3 regions of the Kribbella sp. NPDC026596 genome follow, and region 3 is predicted to be linked to each of the others. Evidence: riboswitches for the same ligand, from Rfam matches in the RefSeq annotation. Region 3 holds a riboswitch; each other region holds the start of a gene.

Region 1 (4,758 bases), on a different contig from region 3:
TGCCGCCGGTGAAGTGCGGCACCAGTCCGTTGATTGCCCGCAGCAACGTGGACTTGCCGGAACCGGTCCGGCCGATCACGAGCGCCAGCTCGCCCTCGGGCACGGAGAAGCTCACGTCCCGCAGCGCCGGCTCCGCGGCACCGTCGTACGTGACTGTCACCCGGTCGAACTCGATCATGTGACCGCCCGCCTGACCAGCGGCGGTGCGACGAGCGCCGGCGCCAGTCCGATCAGTACGCCGACAACCGGCAGCACCGGAACCGGTGGCACCACCAACGGGCCAGCCAGCAGCAGACCGTAAACACCGCGCGCCGCCGCAGTGACCATGGCTCCGGCTGCGACTGCTCCGGAGGCGACGACCAACCACTCGGGCAGCGCCCATGGGTCAGGCCGGTACCGCGTCCGCGTGACCCGCTGCCGCCCGATCGCCATGGCTCCCACGGAAAGCAGCAGTCCCACGACCAGTGTGGCCGCGGCGATCGGGAACGACATGGCGTCGGTCAGCAACGCATAGACCCCGAGCAGAATGCCCAGCAACCCCAGCAGGACGGAGACCGCAGTCGTACGGCGCTGCGCCCGGGGGACCTGCGCCGTACGCCCGTAGCCGCGAGAGTCCATCGCGGCGGCGAGCTCCACCGACCTGTCCAAGGCACCCTCCAGCACCGGCATGGCTGTCGTACGGAAGGAGCCGCGAGTGCGGCCGCGGAGGCGACGGGCGGCGCGGATCCGGCGGGCGTCCGTCACCAACTGTGGTGCGAACGTCAGCGCGACCACGCAAGCCACGCCCATCTCGTAGAGGGCCCCGGGCAACGACTTGAGCAGCCGCCGCGGACTGGCCAGTGAGTTGGCCGCACCGATGCAGCAGAGCATGACCGCCAGCTGAAAGCCGTCGTACAGCGCGGTCAGCAGTGCCTCGAGGGTGACCTCGCCGCCGAGCTTGACCCCGTTTGCCCAGTCAGGCAAGGGGATCTGCGGCAGGATGAACAGCACCGTGTTCCCCTGCGAACGGGTGGAGAGCAGTGCCTGCAGCACCACGCGGACGCCGATGACCACCAGACCCAGTTTGAGGAACGCGGTGTAGCTGCTGGCCCAGGCAGCGTCGGAGCGGCGGGCGGCCACCACGAATCCGGTGACTGCGAGGATCAGCACGAGCAGCACCGGGTTCCGCGTACGGCTGGCCGCCACGGCCATGCCGAGCGCCCACAGCCACCAGGCCCCCGGGTGGAGTGCCCGGGGCAGCGTCAGTTGATGGACAGTACGCACTTACTTGGCGGTGCGCCGGCGGTTGAGGGCCAGACCACCGCCGGCCAGGGCGAGCACGACCACAGCGGCGATGATGATCCCGCTCCACGGCGCACCATCACCGCCGTCGTCAGAGGAGGAGGAGGCCGGAGAGGTCACCGCGGTCGAGCCGACCGCGGCACCGATCTGCAGCGTCACGGGGGCGTCGGTGGCCGGGACCTGGATGCTTTTCACCTGATCCCCGCAGCCCTTGGCCGGATAGCCCGCGATGCCGCAGGTCAGGCCCTTCTCGATCCGCACCGGCGCGACCGCCGCGAGGATCTTGGCGCCGTTCGCCTGGGTGTCCGTGACCACGCAGGTGCCGGTGGCCTGTCCCGGAGTCTCACCGCTGACCGCGTCCTCCGGCGTACCGGGGTCGACGACCAGAGCCACGCGCTTCTTGCCGGTCTCCGCCGGTGTCTTGCCACAGATGGCTTCGAAGTCGCCGGCTGCGCGCGGCACGCGGGGCTTCGCACCGCCGACGGCGTACCGCCAGCCCTCCACCGCCCCGTCGGCTGGGACGACGGCGTCAGCGCCCTTCTGGGAGAAGGCCCACTGGCCTGAGCTCCACTGGTAGTAGCCCCAGAAGCGATAGCCGTCCTCGGCCTGGGCGGTGGTGGCGACGGTCCCAGCCAGCAGGAGACCCGCCAGCGTGGCGAGGACCAGTCGTACGGTCCGGTGTGCAGTCATCTCGTGTCCTCTATCGGGCTCATGGCCCGGTGGAGGAGGTCCCGCCTGCTCCGGCAGGGTAGGGGCTCCACCCGCGGACCACGGCGGGTAGTTGAGCCTGTCTCCCTGCGGCACAGTGTTCCGGCTCGCCACCTGAGGTGGCCTACGGTTGCGGGTCAGCGCCGGACTCGGACCGGCTTCCCTGTGCACGCAGGAGTGGTTCGACCGAAGCCTACTCTGCGGAGGACAGACTCATCGGGCCGTAGACTTCCCGGCCGTCCTCCAGCAGGTACACCTGGCCGACGCCACGCTCGGCCAGGTCCCGCCAGCTCTCACCGAGCCAGCTCTCCGCGTCACCCTGAGCGGAGAACTCCGCCCCGCCGACCTCACCCGGGTCGACCAGGGCGCCGCTCGCGGTCTCGAACCGCCAGCTCCAGCTCATGAGCCGGGCCGGGTCTGCGGCGAGTTCTGCGCGGTCTTGGCCGGGTCGCGCTCGACGATCCCGCCGAGGACCTCGTCGATCCGCTTGAGCAGGGCTTCCTCGAGCTTCACACCGGAGGCCTTCACGTTCTCCACGACCTGCTCGGGGCGGGACGCGCCGATGATGGCCGACGAGACGTTCGGGTTCTGCAGCACCCAGGCGATGGCGAGCTGAGACAGCGCCAGGCCGGCCTCGTCCGCGAGCGGCTTCAGCTCCTGCACGCGGCTCAGCACGTCGTCGTTGAGGAACCGCTTGATCATGTTGGCGCCGTTCGCGTCGGTGGCCCGCGAACCTTCCGGTGGCTGCTGACCGGGCAGGTACTTGCCGGTGAGCACGCCCTGCGCGATCGGTGAGAACACCACCTGGCCGATGCCGAGCTCCTCCGAGGCCGGCACCACCTCGGCCTCGATCACCCGCCAGAGCATGCTGTACTGCGGCTGGTTCGAGACGAACGGGATGCGCAGCTCCCGGGCCAGCCGGTGGCCCTCCTGCAGCTGCTCGGCGGTCCACTCGGACACGCCGATGTACAGCGCCTTGCCGGACCGGACGACGTCGGCGAAGGCCTCCATCGTCTCCTCCAGCGGCGTCTCGGTGTCGAACCGGTGCGCCTGGTAGAGGTCGACGTAGTCGGTCTTCAGCCGCTTCAGGGAGGCGTTGATCGACTCGTGGATGTGCTTGCGGGACAGGCCGGTGTCGTTCGGTCCGAACGGACCGGTCGGCCAGTAGACCTTGGTGAAGATCTCCAGCGACTCGCGCCGCTCACCCTCCAGCGCCTCGCCGAGGACCGACTCGGCCTTGGTGTTGGCGTAGGTGTCGGCGATGTCGAACGTGGTGATGCCGGCCTCCAGGGCCGCCCGCACACAGGCCTTGGCCTGTTCGTTCTCCACCTGGGACCCGTGCGTGAGCCAGTTCCCGTACGAGATCTCGCTGACCTTCAAACCACTGTTGCCGAGATAGCGGAAGTCCATACCCCTGACCCTACTGTCCCCGGGCGGTGGGCACCGTCCCGGCGCCCGTCGTACCGAGGATCAGGACGGCTTCTCGCCGCGCTTGACCATGGGCTTGGGCAGTCGCCAGCGGCGCATCTGCATGGTCCGGCGGACCGCGTAGAACCCGAGGCCCTTGGTGGACTCCTTCGGGAACTTCACCGTCACCGCCCGGCGCAGCCCGGCCGAGAGCAGGAACCAGTCCAGCGCGATCAGCAGGATCATCGCCAGGAAGAGCAGGTTGACCACGCCGGCCAGCCAGAGGAACTGCCGGGAGAAGACCACGCCGATCAGGGACACCACCAGCAGGATCGGCAGCGCGAACTCCATCACCGAGTAGCGGGCGTCCACGTAGTCGCGGGCGAACCGCCGGACCGGGCCTTTGTCGGCGGCCGGCAGGTACCGGTCGTCGCCGGTGCGCATGGCGTCCTGCATCTTGGACCGCTCGGTCCGGACCTTCTCCCGCCGGTACGCCGAGGCCTCCCTGCGGTTGCGCGGCTTCTTCAGCGCGGCCTTGCGGGCGGCCTCCGCCTCCTTGCGGGTCGGCGTGGGGCGTCCCTTACCGCCCGGCTTGCCCTGGGGGTCGGCGGGTACGGTGGTAGCTGTCTCAGACTTGGTACGACGGAACACGGGGTCTGAACCTCATTCGGCAGGGCAGGTCGACTCGGGGTGGTCCCCGGACCTGGGTACCACTTTATCGGGGCCGGTCCTGATGGTGTGGTGACCCATAGGGACATAGGGTGGTTGACGCACGCCGGGTCGTCACGCCGGCACAGAAGGGGTACGGATATCGATGAGCATCTTCAGGCGGATGTCGACGATCTTCAAGGCCAAGGCGAACTCCGCCCTGGACAAGGCCGAGGATCCTCGCGAAACCCTTGACTACTCGTATCAGAAGCAGCTGGAGCTGCTGCAGAAGGTACGGCGGGGCGTGGCCGACGTGGCCACCAGCCGCAAGCGGGTGGAGCTGCAAGCCTCCCAACTGCAGTCCCAGTCGTCGAAGCTCCAGGAGCAGGCGCAGAAGGCGCTCTCGATGGGCCGTGAGGACCTGGCCCGGGAGGCCCTGACCCGCAAGTCCGGGCTGCAGGGCCAGATCGACGACCTGCAGACCCAGCACGCCCAGTTGCAGGGCGAGGAGGAGAAGCTGACGCTGGCCTCCCAGCGGTTGCAGGCCAAGGTCGAGTCCTTCCGGACGCGCAAGGAGACCATCAAGGCCACCTACACCGCGGCCGAGGCGCAGACCCGGATCAACGAGGCCTTCTCCGGCATCTCCGAGGAGATGAGCGACGTCGGCCTGGCGGTCCAGCGGGCCGAGGACAAGACCCAGCAGATGCAGGCCCG
Region 2 (4,758 bases), on a different contig from region 3:
CGACCTCGACGCGCTCACGCGGCAGTTGGGTGACGAGGCAACGGTTGATGCCCGCCGGCTGTCCGAGCTCGAGCGGCAGCTTCGCGATCAGGGTTTGCTGGAACGGGCACCCGATGGATCGTTGCGGTTGTCACCGAAAGCCTTGCGGCAACTCGGTCAGACCGCGTTGGCCGACGTACTGCGGACTGCCCGGGGATCCGGTGAACGCGACGCGGCCAACGCGGGCGCGGCCGGTGAGCTGAGCGGGTCCACGCGGCAGTGGGAGTTCGGCGACACCCAGCCGTGGGACGTTCCGCGGACGGTGCGGAACGCCGTACTGCGGACGGCTTCGCGCAGCGGGTCCGTCAAGCTGGATGTCGCCGATGTGGAGATCGCGGAGACCGAGCATCGGGCCCGGGCCGCGGTCGCATTGCTGGTCGACACGTCCTGGTCGATGGTCCAGGAGGGTCGCTGGCTGCCGATGAAGCGGACGGCGCTCGCGCTGCACCAACTCATCTCGACGCGCTACCGCAACGACGCGCTGCAGTTGATCACCTTCGGCCGGTACGCCGGAGTCGTCGAGCTGCCGCAGTTGATCGGGATGGAAGGCACCTGGGAACAGGGCACCAACGCGCATCACGCCCTGCTGCTGGCCGGCCGTCACCTGCGCCGGCATCCGGACGCGCAGCCGGTCGTGCTGATGGTGACCGATGGCGAGCCGACCGCGCACCTCGAGCCGGACGGTACGGCGGAGTTCTCGTACCCGCCTGAGCCGGCGACGTTGCGGAAGACGATCTTCGAGGTGGACCGGCTGGCCAAGCTCGGCGCTTCGCTGACCGTGTTCCGGCTTGGTGATGACCCGCGCCTGAACGCGTTCGTCGACCTGCTCGCCCGCCGCAGTGGCGGGCGGGTGCTGGCGCCCGACTCGGACGGCCTCGGGGCCGCGGTGGTCGGCGACTACCTCCGCACTCGCCGGAGACTGTGAGCTGTGGGCACCTTGATAGGTGCCCACAGCAACATCATTCGATCAGGACCTGGCGGCCTGCGCTGCCTCGACCAGGTGCCGCAGGGCGGGGACGACCTCGTCGTACCCGCGCGTCTTGAGGCCGCAGTCGGGGTTGATCCACAGCTGCTCGGCGGAGGTGGTCGCGAGAGCGGCCTGGATCAGGGCGGTGAGTTCCTCGGTGCTCGGGACCCGTGGTGAGTGGATGTCGTACACGCCGGGCCCGACCCCGCGCCGGAAGCCGACGGCGGCGAGGTCCGTCAGCACCTCCATCCGCGAGCGCGCCGCCTCGATCGTGGTGACGTCCGCGTCCAGCCCGTCGATCCCGGCGATCACCGCACCGAACTCCGAATAGCACAGGTGCGTGTGGATCTGGACGCCCGCCGGCGCTCCACCGGTCGCCAGCTGGAACGCACCGACCGCCCAGTCCAGGTACGCCTTCTGTTCCGCGGCCCGCAGCGGCAGCAGTTCGCGCAACGCAGGCTCATCGACCTGCACGATCCTGATCCCGGCCGCGTCCAGGTCGGCCAGTTCGTCGCGGAGCGCCAACGCGACCTGGTCGGCCGTGGTAGCTAGCGGCTGGTCGTCCCGGACGAACGACCACGCCAGGATCGTGACGGGTCCGGTCAGCATCCCCTTCACCGGCCGCTCGGTCAGGGACTGCGCGTACGACGCCCACGACACGGTCATCGGGGCCGGTCGCGACACCTCGCCGTACAGGATCGGCGGACGGACGCAGCGGCTGCCGTACGACTGCACCCAGCCTTGTTTCGTGGTCGCGAAGCCATCCAACTGCTCGGCGAAGTACTGGACCATGTCGTTGCGCTCGGGCTCACCATGCACGAGTACGTCGAGCCCGAGCTCCTCCTGCGGCCCGATCACCCGTGCGATCTCGGCCCGCATCCGCTCGTCGTACGTCGCTGAGTCGATCCGACCGACCCGCAGGTCGGCGCGCGTCCGGCGAATGTCCGCGGTCTGTGGAAAGGAACCGATCGTGGTGGTTGCGAGCGCCGGCAGCCCGATCGACTCCTGCGCGGTACGGCGTTCGTCGTACGACGGCCGCTGTCGATCCGCGGGACGAATCGCGGCCGCCCGGTCGCGGACCGCCTGTTCACGGGCAAGGCCGGACTCCTCGACCGGTCCGCCGGGCGGGTTGCCGAGATCGACCAGGACCCCTTCGCTGAGGGCCCGGCCGAGTACGACGACCTCGTCGACCTTCTGCCGTGCGAACGCGAGCCGCTCGCGGACGCGCGGATCCAGCTCGTCCTCGGCCTCCACGTCGTACGGGACGTGCAGTAGCGAGCAGGAGGTGGAGACGACCAGCTGCCCGACCGAGTCGAGCAACTTCGCGCAGGTGGAGAGTGCGTCGCCCAACGGCGTGCGCCAGACGTTGCGGCCGTCGACCACTCCGGCGACGACGGTCTTGCGCCGCAGACTCGGCAGTACGGCGAGTTGGTCGACGAGTCCGGGGGCGGACACGAGGTCGACCGCGAGACCGTCGATGGCGGTCGACGTCAGTACTGGCAACGCGGGGCCGGGGTCACCGAAGTACGTCGCGACCAGGAGTCGTGGGCGGTCGGTGAGTGTGGCGAGGCGGTCGTAGGCGCGACGGAGAGCGTCGAGCTCGGCGGGGGTGCGGTCCTGGACCAGGGCCGGCTCGTCCAGCTGCACCCATTCCGCTCCGGCGGATTCGAGTTGGTTGAGCAGGTCGGCGTACGCATCCAGTAGGCGGTCGAGCAGGCTGAGCGGTTCGAACCCAGGCGTGACGGACTTCGAGAGCAATAGGAAGGTCATTGGTCCGATCAGGACCGGGCGGGTGTCGACGCCGAGCTCGCGTGCGGCCGCCAGGTCCTCGAGCGGCTTGGTCGCGTCGAGCTGGAAGACGGTGTTCTCGGTGAGCTCGGGGACCAGGTAGTGGTAGTTGGTGTCGAACCACTTGGTCAGCTCCAGCGGCGCGACCTCGTCCCGGCCGCGGGCCATCGCGAAGTACGTGTCGAGCTTGGAGAGGCCTCGGAAGCGGTCGGGGACGATGCCGAACAGTTGCACGTGGTCGAGCATCTGGTCGTAGTACGAGAAGGTGTTGCCGGGGAGTACGTCGAGGCCGCGGCCGGCCAGGTCGTGCCAGGTGTCGGCCCGTAGCCGGTGGGCGGCTGCCTCCAGCTCGGCCGCGTTGCTGTCGCCGGACCAGTACTTCTCGACGGCCTTCTTGAGTTCGCGGGCCGGGCCGATCCGTGGGTAGCCCAGCACAGTCTTCATGGTGTTCACGTCTCTCTCCTCGCGAGCGTGCCGATGGTTCGGCGGATCGCGGGGAGACCGTGCCGGTGGGGTCGGTTGGATGCGGCCGACCGGGCAGGGTCCTCCCACGAGACCACCGTTCCCGCGCGCACCGGGTTGGTGAGCGCACCGGCGGCAGGTCTTCGGACTCACGGGCGGACCGGTCGCTGACCGGTGGACCTACTGGCCGTCGCTTCCCGGACGCTGGGCGTTCAGTGCTTGTGACGGCGGTCGTTCCCGTTCACCGCTGCGGGGCAGTCCCGGATTCCCACCGGGTTCCCTCTTGCCTCGCGCGATCACAACCACATGACCACGCGAACCGTCGGCGTACCCGAGCGTACGCGCGCCGGCCGCGAACCGCCGTACGTCGAGACGAACGCCACTACCGCAGTCGTCGAGCGATCTTCTGATCCGGGGTCTTGTCGTGGAGGAGGGCGGCGAGCAGCTCGATCCCGTCGACGAGCCGGGGACCCGGGCGGGCGAAGTACCCGTTCGCGTCGACCGCCCACACCGGGATGCTCGGTGGGAGGAGATTCGAGAGGTCTGCTGTCAGTCGGACGGCACCGTCGAGGTCGTACCCACACGGAGCTGACACGATCACGTCGGGGCGCGCACCACCGACCTCCTCCCAGGTGATCGGGGTCGAACGCTGACCCGCGGCGCCCAGGACGTTGGTGCCACCCGCCAGCGCCACCATCTCCGGCAACCAGTGTCCTGGCGCGTACGGCGGATCCGTCCACTCGAGCAACGCCACCCGCGGCCGCGTGCGGTTGGCTCGGACTGCCGCGGCGCGGAGCCGGCGACGGAGGTTGTCCAGGAGCGGGGTGGGGTCGCGGTCGATTGCTTTGGCGATGGTTCCGATCGAGGTGAGGACGTCTTCGAGGTTGTGTGGATCGGTGGTGACCACCTCGGCTTGGCAGCCCAGATAGCTGAGGGCGTCGGCTACTTCGGTCACGTCGATCGCGCAGACCTTGCACAGGTCCTGGGTGATGACGACATCCGGGTCGAGTTCGCGCAAGGCACCCGCGTCGAGGTGATAGAGATCCTCGCCGGCTGCGACCCGCTGCCGGACGAACGCGTCGATCTCACCCGGCGTCAGTCCCTCGGGGAGTGCGGTCGTCGACACGATCCGCCGTGCCCGCGCCGCCGCCGGATAGTCGCATTCGAACGTCACGCCGACCACATCATCACCGGCACCCAGCGCAAAGCAGATCTCGGTCGCAGACGGCAGCAACGAAACGATCCGCACCCAAGGACCCTACCCGCCACCCCGCCCCCGCAAGCCCCGCGCCCCGATCCCGCAAGCCCCCACGACCACCACCTCGCAACCCTCACGACCCCCGGCCGGCAGGCCTCACGACCCGCCCCGAAGGGCGGGTGACCCTTGCGGAAAAGTCCTGTTTGGGTTGGCGCGAGGATTCCTTGGTGAACGCGACGATTGTCTTGCGTTGTCAATGAGGGAAGGGTTTTCCGGCCTTCGACCTGTGGGCAGGGTCACGTCG
Region 3 (4,758 bases):
CGAAGCCACGCGGCGGCTGGATCATCAGCACCACGTTCCCGAACCGCAGCGCCGCCAGCGCGATCGCGGGTTCGTCACCGGACGTGTCGACGTACAGCGAACCGGGCGCCGCGCCCCAGGCCTCGGTCATTGCCTCGCGCAACGATTCCGGCGCCCGCCCGAACCACTGCGCGTAGACCGACAGCGGGATCTTGGCGACCGCCGACTCCAGCTGCTCGTCGGTCAGCCATTCGACGTCGTGACCACCGGCCGCGATCAGCCGATGGATCAACCCGTCGGCACCGTCCGCCCCTTGCAGCTCGCTGAGGTCGAGCCCGCCGAGGTCGTACCCGGCCTGCTCCAGCTGCCCGAGCAGGACGACCGCCGAGGCCGGCGTGTCCAGACCGACCGCATTCCCGATCCGCGCGTGCTTGGTCGGGTACGACGACAGCACCAGAGCGAGCCGCTTGTCCGCAGTCGGCACGTGGCGGAGGCGAGCGTGCGCGACTGCGATCCCGGCCAGCCGGGCACACCGCTCCGGGTCCGGCGCGTACCGGGCCAGTCCGTCGGCGTCGTACGACTTGAACGAGAACGGGATCGTGATCAGGCGCCCGTCGAACTCCGGGATCGCGACCTGGGTCGCCGCGTCCAGCGGGCTGATCGCGGCGTCACTGGCCAGCCACTGCTCGCGGGTCGACGTCAGCGCGAGGCCCTGGATCAGTGGGATGTCGAGGGACGCGAGCGCGCCGGCGTCCCAGGCGTCGTCCGAACCGCCGGCACTCGCGTTGGCCGCGACGGATCCACCGGCGGCGAGCAGCGTCGTGACCAGGACATCGCACTTGCGCAGGAGCTCGAACAGCTCGGCGTTCTCGGACGACGTCGGATCGAGTCCGCGCAGGGTGCCGCAGTACACCGGCAGCGGCTGCGCGCCCGCCTCCGCGGCGGCGGTGGCGAGGGTGTCGACGAAGGCGGTGTTGCCGGAGATCTCGTGCGCGCGGTAGTACACGATCCCGACCACCGGCCGGTCGTCCTCGACGTACCCCCCACGCACGCCGTACGCCGGAAGTGCGCGAGGCGGCTCGAACTCGTCGCCTGTCAGGAGCAGCGTGTCGCGCAGGAAGCCGGCGAGGTTGCGCAGGTTCTCGGAGCCGCCCTCGCGGAGATAGGCCAGTGCCTCGGTCACCGCCCCCGCGGGCACGGTCGACAGCGACATCAGCTCGGCGTCGGGCGCGGCCTCACCGCTGACCACCACGACCGGCTTGCCGGACGCGACGACCGCGTCGAGCCCTTCCTCCCAGGCGCGCCGCCCGCCGAGCAGGCGAACCACGACAACCTCGGCGGCGTCGAGCAGAGGAGTCAGGTCGTCGAGCTCCAGCCGGGCCGGGTTGGCGACCGCCCAGCCCGCACCCGCCTCGGCAGCGGCAAGCAGGTCGGTGTCGGCGGTCGAGAGCAGCAGCAGGTTGGCAGGCACGCCCAGTCCTTCCTCGGGGTGTCCACGCCCCGGACGGAGGTACGACGGCGGCAGTTCCTGACTTCCCCATGAGGGTTCACAGTGGCGGGACCGTCCCGGACTCACACCGGGTTCCTGCTGATGCCGTCGATGACGAGCCGACTCTAGCCGACCGACGTCCCGGCCCACTGGGCACAGGCCTCGCCGTTGACCCGACGCGGCATCAGGTGTAGGCCGGAATGCTAAGGGTTTGTACTGCGGACGCCCTCTCGGCGTCGCACGGCAACGTCTTCTTCAGCGCAAGCCGTCACTCAGGCTTCACCTGAAGGAGGCAATCATGCGCTTGAAGGTCTGGAGATTCCTGGTCGTCGTGCTGACGGCCGGCCTCGCCGCTCCTGCCCTCACCGCCGCGCCTAGTCAGGCAGGCGGCAGCCACTCGAACCCGGCGGTGATCACCCAGTGGAACGCGATCGCCGGCGGACGATCTACACCGAGAACGCCAGCCCGGTCCCGGTGGGGAGTCTGTACTTCGGCTTCGTTTCGCTGGCCGTGTACGACGCGGTGGTGGCCATCGAGGGCCGCTACCAGCCGTACCTGAAGCAACCGAAGGTCCGCGGCAAGGCGTCGTCGGAGGCGGCGGCCGCGACGGCGGCGTACGACGTGTTGCGGTACTACTTCCCGGCCTCGGCGGCGAACCTCGCCACCGACTATGCCGCGTCGCTCGGCAGCATCGCCGACGGCCGCGCCAAGGTTCGCGGAACCGAGGTTGGCCGGCACGCAGCCGCGAACCTGATCCGAGCGCGACAGAACGACGGCAGGGGCGCGAACATCCAACTGACGGTGACGCCTGCTCCGGGAGTCTGGCGCCCGACACCTGACGCCTTCGCGCCGATGCTCGCCCCGTGGCTCGGCTTCGTCGTACCGCTGGCACTCCGATCGCCGACGCAGTTCCGGCTGCCCGGGCCGGACCCGATCACGTCGAAGGCCTATGCCCGGGACTTCGCGGAGGTGAAGGCCAAGGGCGCGCTGGTCGGATCCACCCGGACCGCGTTCCAGACCGAGACAGCGCTGTTCTGGAACGCCAACGCGGTGCTGCAGTACGAGACGGCACTTCGCGACCAGGTCACCGCGCGGGGGATGGACATCGTCACCAGCGCCCGGGCGTTCGCCCTGCTCAGCACGAGCATCGCCGATGCGCTGATTGCCTGCTGGCGAAGCAAGTACGACTACGCCTACTGGCGCCCGATCACCGCGATCCGGCTGGCCGACACCGACCGGAACCCGGCGACGAAAGCCGACCCCACCTGGATGTCGCTACTGCAAACGCCGCCCTATCCGGACTACGTCAGCGGGCACGCCTCCGGAACCGGGGCCGCAACCGGAGTGTTCAGCTATTTGTTCAGCGCCCGGTCCCTCGATCTGGACATCTCCTCGTCGGTGACCATGACGACTCGGCACTACGACAGCGCCGCGGCCCTCGATGCCGAGACCATGAACGCCAGGATCTGGCTCGGCTTCCACTTCCGGAAGGCCATGACCGACGCCAGCCGCCTCGGTCACCGCACCGCCACGTGGACGATCAACCACGAGTTCCGGCCGCTCCACAGCTGAGCGTCAGCCCGAAGCGCCGTGCGCCGCGTCAGCGGTGCGCGGCGTAGTGGGCGGCGAGGAGGTCGATCCCCCAGTCGTTGCGAACGTCACGCCAGACTGAGTGGATGTGGTTGGCGTCGTCCTGAGTGTTGTCGTACTCGGCGAGGAAGGTGGGGCCGGCGATCGAGTAGTAGTGGCGGTGGCCGACGCCGGGTTCGGTCTCGCCGGCCCAGGCGAAGGTCAGGCGCTCGATGCCCTGGTCGGTGATGTCCTGCCAGGTCTGCAACCCGATCGGTCCGGCGGCGCGGCCGACGTACTGGCCGATCAGGAGGCTGAGGAGCTGACGCTGGTCCGCGGTCATGTCGCCGTAGGCGAGACCGCGGTGGAGGAGCGACGCGTCGGCGATCGGGTCGTGGCGGGTCAGGATGTCGTCCGGTGCCGCGTCGGAGACCAGTGCGACGGAGAGCTGGCCGGGCTCGAGCGCGTGCAGCAGCTGGAAGCCGAGGTCCTGCTCGGCGGCCAGGAAGCGTCGACCGGCCGACGGGCCGGTGCGGACCTCCGCCGGATTCGACCCGAAGAACTGTGGGGTGAACGAGATGGCGCCGTCGACGAGCGTGACGTGCAGCGCGAGGTGGTGACCGTTCAGCCGCCAGGCCCACGGCTCCGTCCCAGCCGGATCGCCCAGCACCCGGAAGAAGTACCGGTCGCCCACGACCGACCCCTCCCACTCCCCCGACGGCGGCAGCGCGGGGATACCGCGCACGATGACCTCCGCGTCCCACACCGCCCACGCATCGGCCGCACCCCGCTCGCTGCAGCCGATCGCCACCAGGCGCTCGACCAGCCGCTGCTGCGCGGGCGTCAGCTCGGTCAGCGCAAGGCCGGGCACCGGACCGGGCAGATACGTCCACTGCTGGTGATCAGGCGTGTCGAAGGGCGCCTTGATCTTGTCGAGCTGGCCGGGCGTGAGGCTCGCCAGTAGCTCGAGGACCGCTTCCCGGGTCCGTTCTACAACCATGCCGATCGCTCCCGTTCCGTCGGTTCGTAATGTGTCCACTGTTCGAACGGCCGGTCCAGCTTGTACCGGAAATCCGGCTGGCGCAGCAGGACGCGTGTTTCGGCGTTCTCCGGGTTCCGCAACGTCTCGAAGAACCGTACCGACCAGTGGAACCAGCGCATGCAGAACAACCGCATCGTGAGCCCGTGTGACACCAGCAGCACGTTGCGTGGCGCGTCCGCGCTCTCGAAGTCGCGGTGCATCGTCTCCAGGAACGTCGACACCCGGTCGTACACGTCCGACCCCGACTCACCGTGGGTGAACCGGTAGAAGAAGTGCCCGTACCGGTCCCGCAGCTTCTCCTGCTGCTCGATGTCCGCGGTGTCCTGATAGTTCGCCCAGTCCTGCTCCCGCAGCCTCGGCTCCTCCCGGGCGATGCCAATCAGGTCGTCCAACCCGAGCGAGTCCAGCGTCTGCCGGGCGCGCAGGTACGGCGAGACGTACACCCGGATTGGCTCGTTCTCGAACAGCTCCCGCAGGTATGTGCCCGCCTTGGCCGACTGCTCGTGGCCGTGCGCGGTCAGGGGGATCGCGTGGTCGGGGACGCGCTCGAAGATCGTCTTGTCCAGGTTCGCCTCGGACTCGCCGTGCCGGATCAGCGCGATCCGCATCGGCCGTCGGCTCAGCCCCATCGCTTCCCTTTCCACCCGAGGGCCAGGATCGCGGCGACCCCGGCAGCTGC

Evidence for each region. Region 3 has a riboswitch for cobalamin ahead of cobN (cobaltochelatase subunit CobN). Riboswitches for the same ligand answer to the same signal wherever they lie in the genome.
Region 1: it holds a riboswitch for cobalamin, as region 3 does, so the genes downstream of both, AB0E63_RS06000 (SCO2322 family protein) here and cobN (cobaltochelatase subunit CobN) in region 3, are expected to answer to the same signal.
Region 2: it holds a riboswitch for cobalamin, as region 3 does, so the genes downstream of both, metE (5-methyltetrahydropteroyltriglutamate--homocysteine S-methyltransferase) here and cobN (cobaltochelatase subunit CobN) in region 3, are expected to answer to the same signal.

Annotation. Positions count from the first base shown of each region.
Region 1 covers NZ_JBEZYF010000005.1:161,574-166,331, reverse strand. The annotation lists gene AB0E63_RS06010 (ATP-binding cassette domain-containing protein) at 1-178, opposite strand, end outside; gene AB0E63_RS06005 (CbiQ family ECF transporter T component) at 175-1,263, opposite strand; gene AB0E63_RS06000 (SCO2322 family protein) at 1,264-1,971, opposite strand; cobalamin riboswitch at 2,063-2,195, opposite strand; gene AB0E63_RS05995 (hypothetical protein) at 2,183-2,392, opposite strand; gene AB0E63_RS05990 (aldo/keto reductase family protein) at 2,389-3,399, opposite strand; gene AB0E63_RS05985 (DUF3043 domain-containing protein) at 3,460-4,047, opposite strand; gene AB0E63_RS05980 (PspA/IM30 family protein) at 4,211-4,758, shown strand, end outside.
Region 2 covers NZ_JBEZYF010000067.1:27,861-32,618, forward strand. The annotation lists gene AB0E63_RS37155 (VWA domain-containing protein) at 1-964, shown strand, start outside; gene metE (5-methyltetrahydropteroyltriglutamate--homocysteine S-methyltransferase) at 1,007-3,238, opposite strand; cobalamin riboswitch at 3,373-3,595, opposite strand; gene AB0E63_RS37165 (ABC transporter substrate-binding protein) at 3,639-4,505, opposite strand.
Region 3 covers NZ_JBEZYF010000082.1:4,701-9,458, reverse strand. The annotation lists gene cobN (cobaltochelatase subunit CobN) at 1-1,450, opposite strand, end outside; cobalamin riboswitch at 1,482-1,621, opposite strand; gene AB0E63_RS40300 (vanadium-dependent haloperoxidase) at 1,889-3,040, shown strand; gene AB0E63_RS40295 (DUF3500 domain-containing protein) at 3,069-4,037, opposite strand; gene AB0E63_RS40290 (phosphoglycerate mutase family protein) at 4,028-4,708, opposite strand; gene AB0E63_RS40285 (cobalamin biosynthesis protein) at 4,699-4,758, opposite strand, start outside.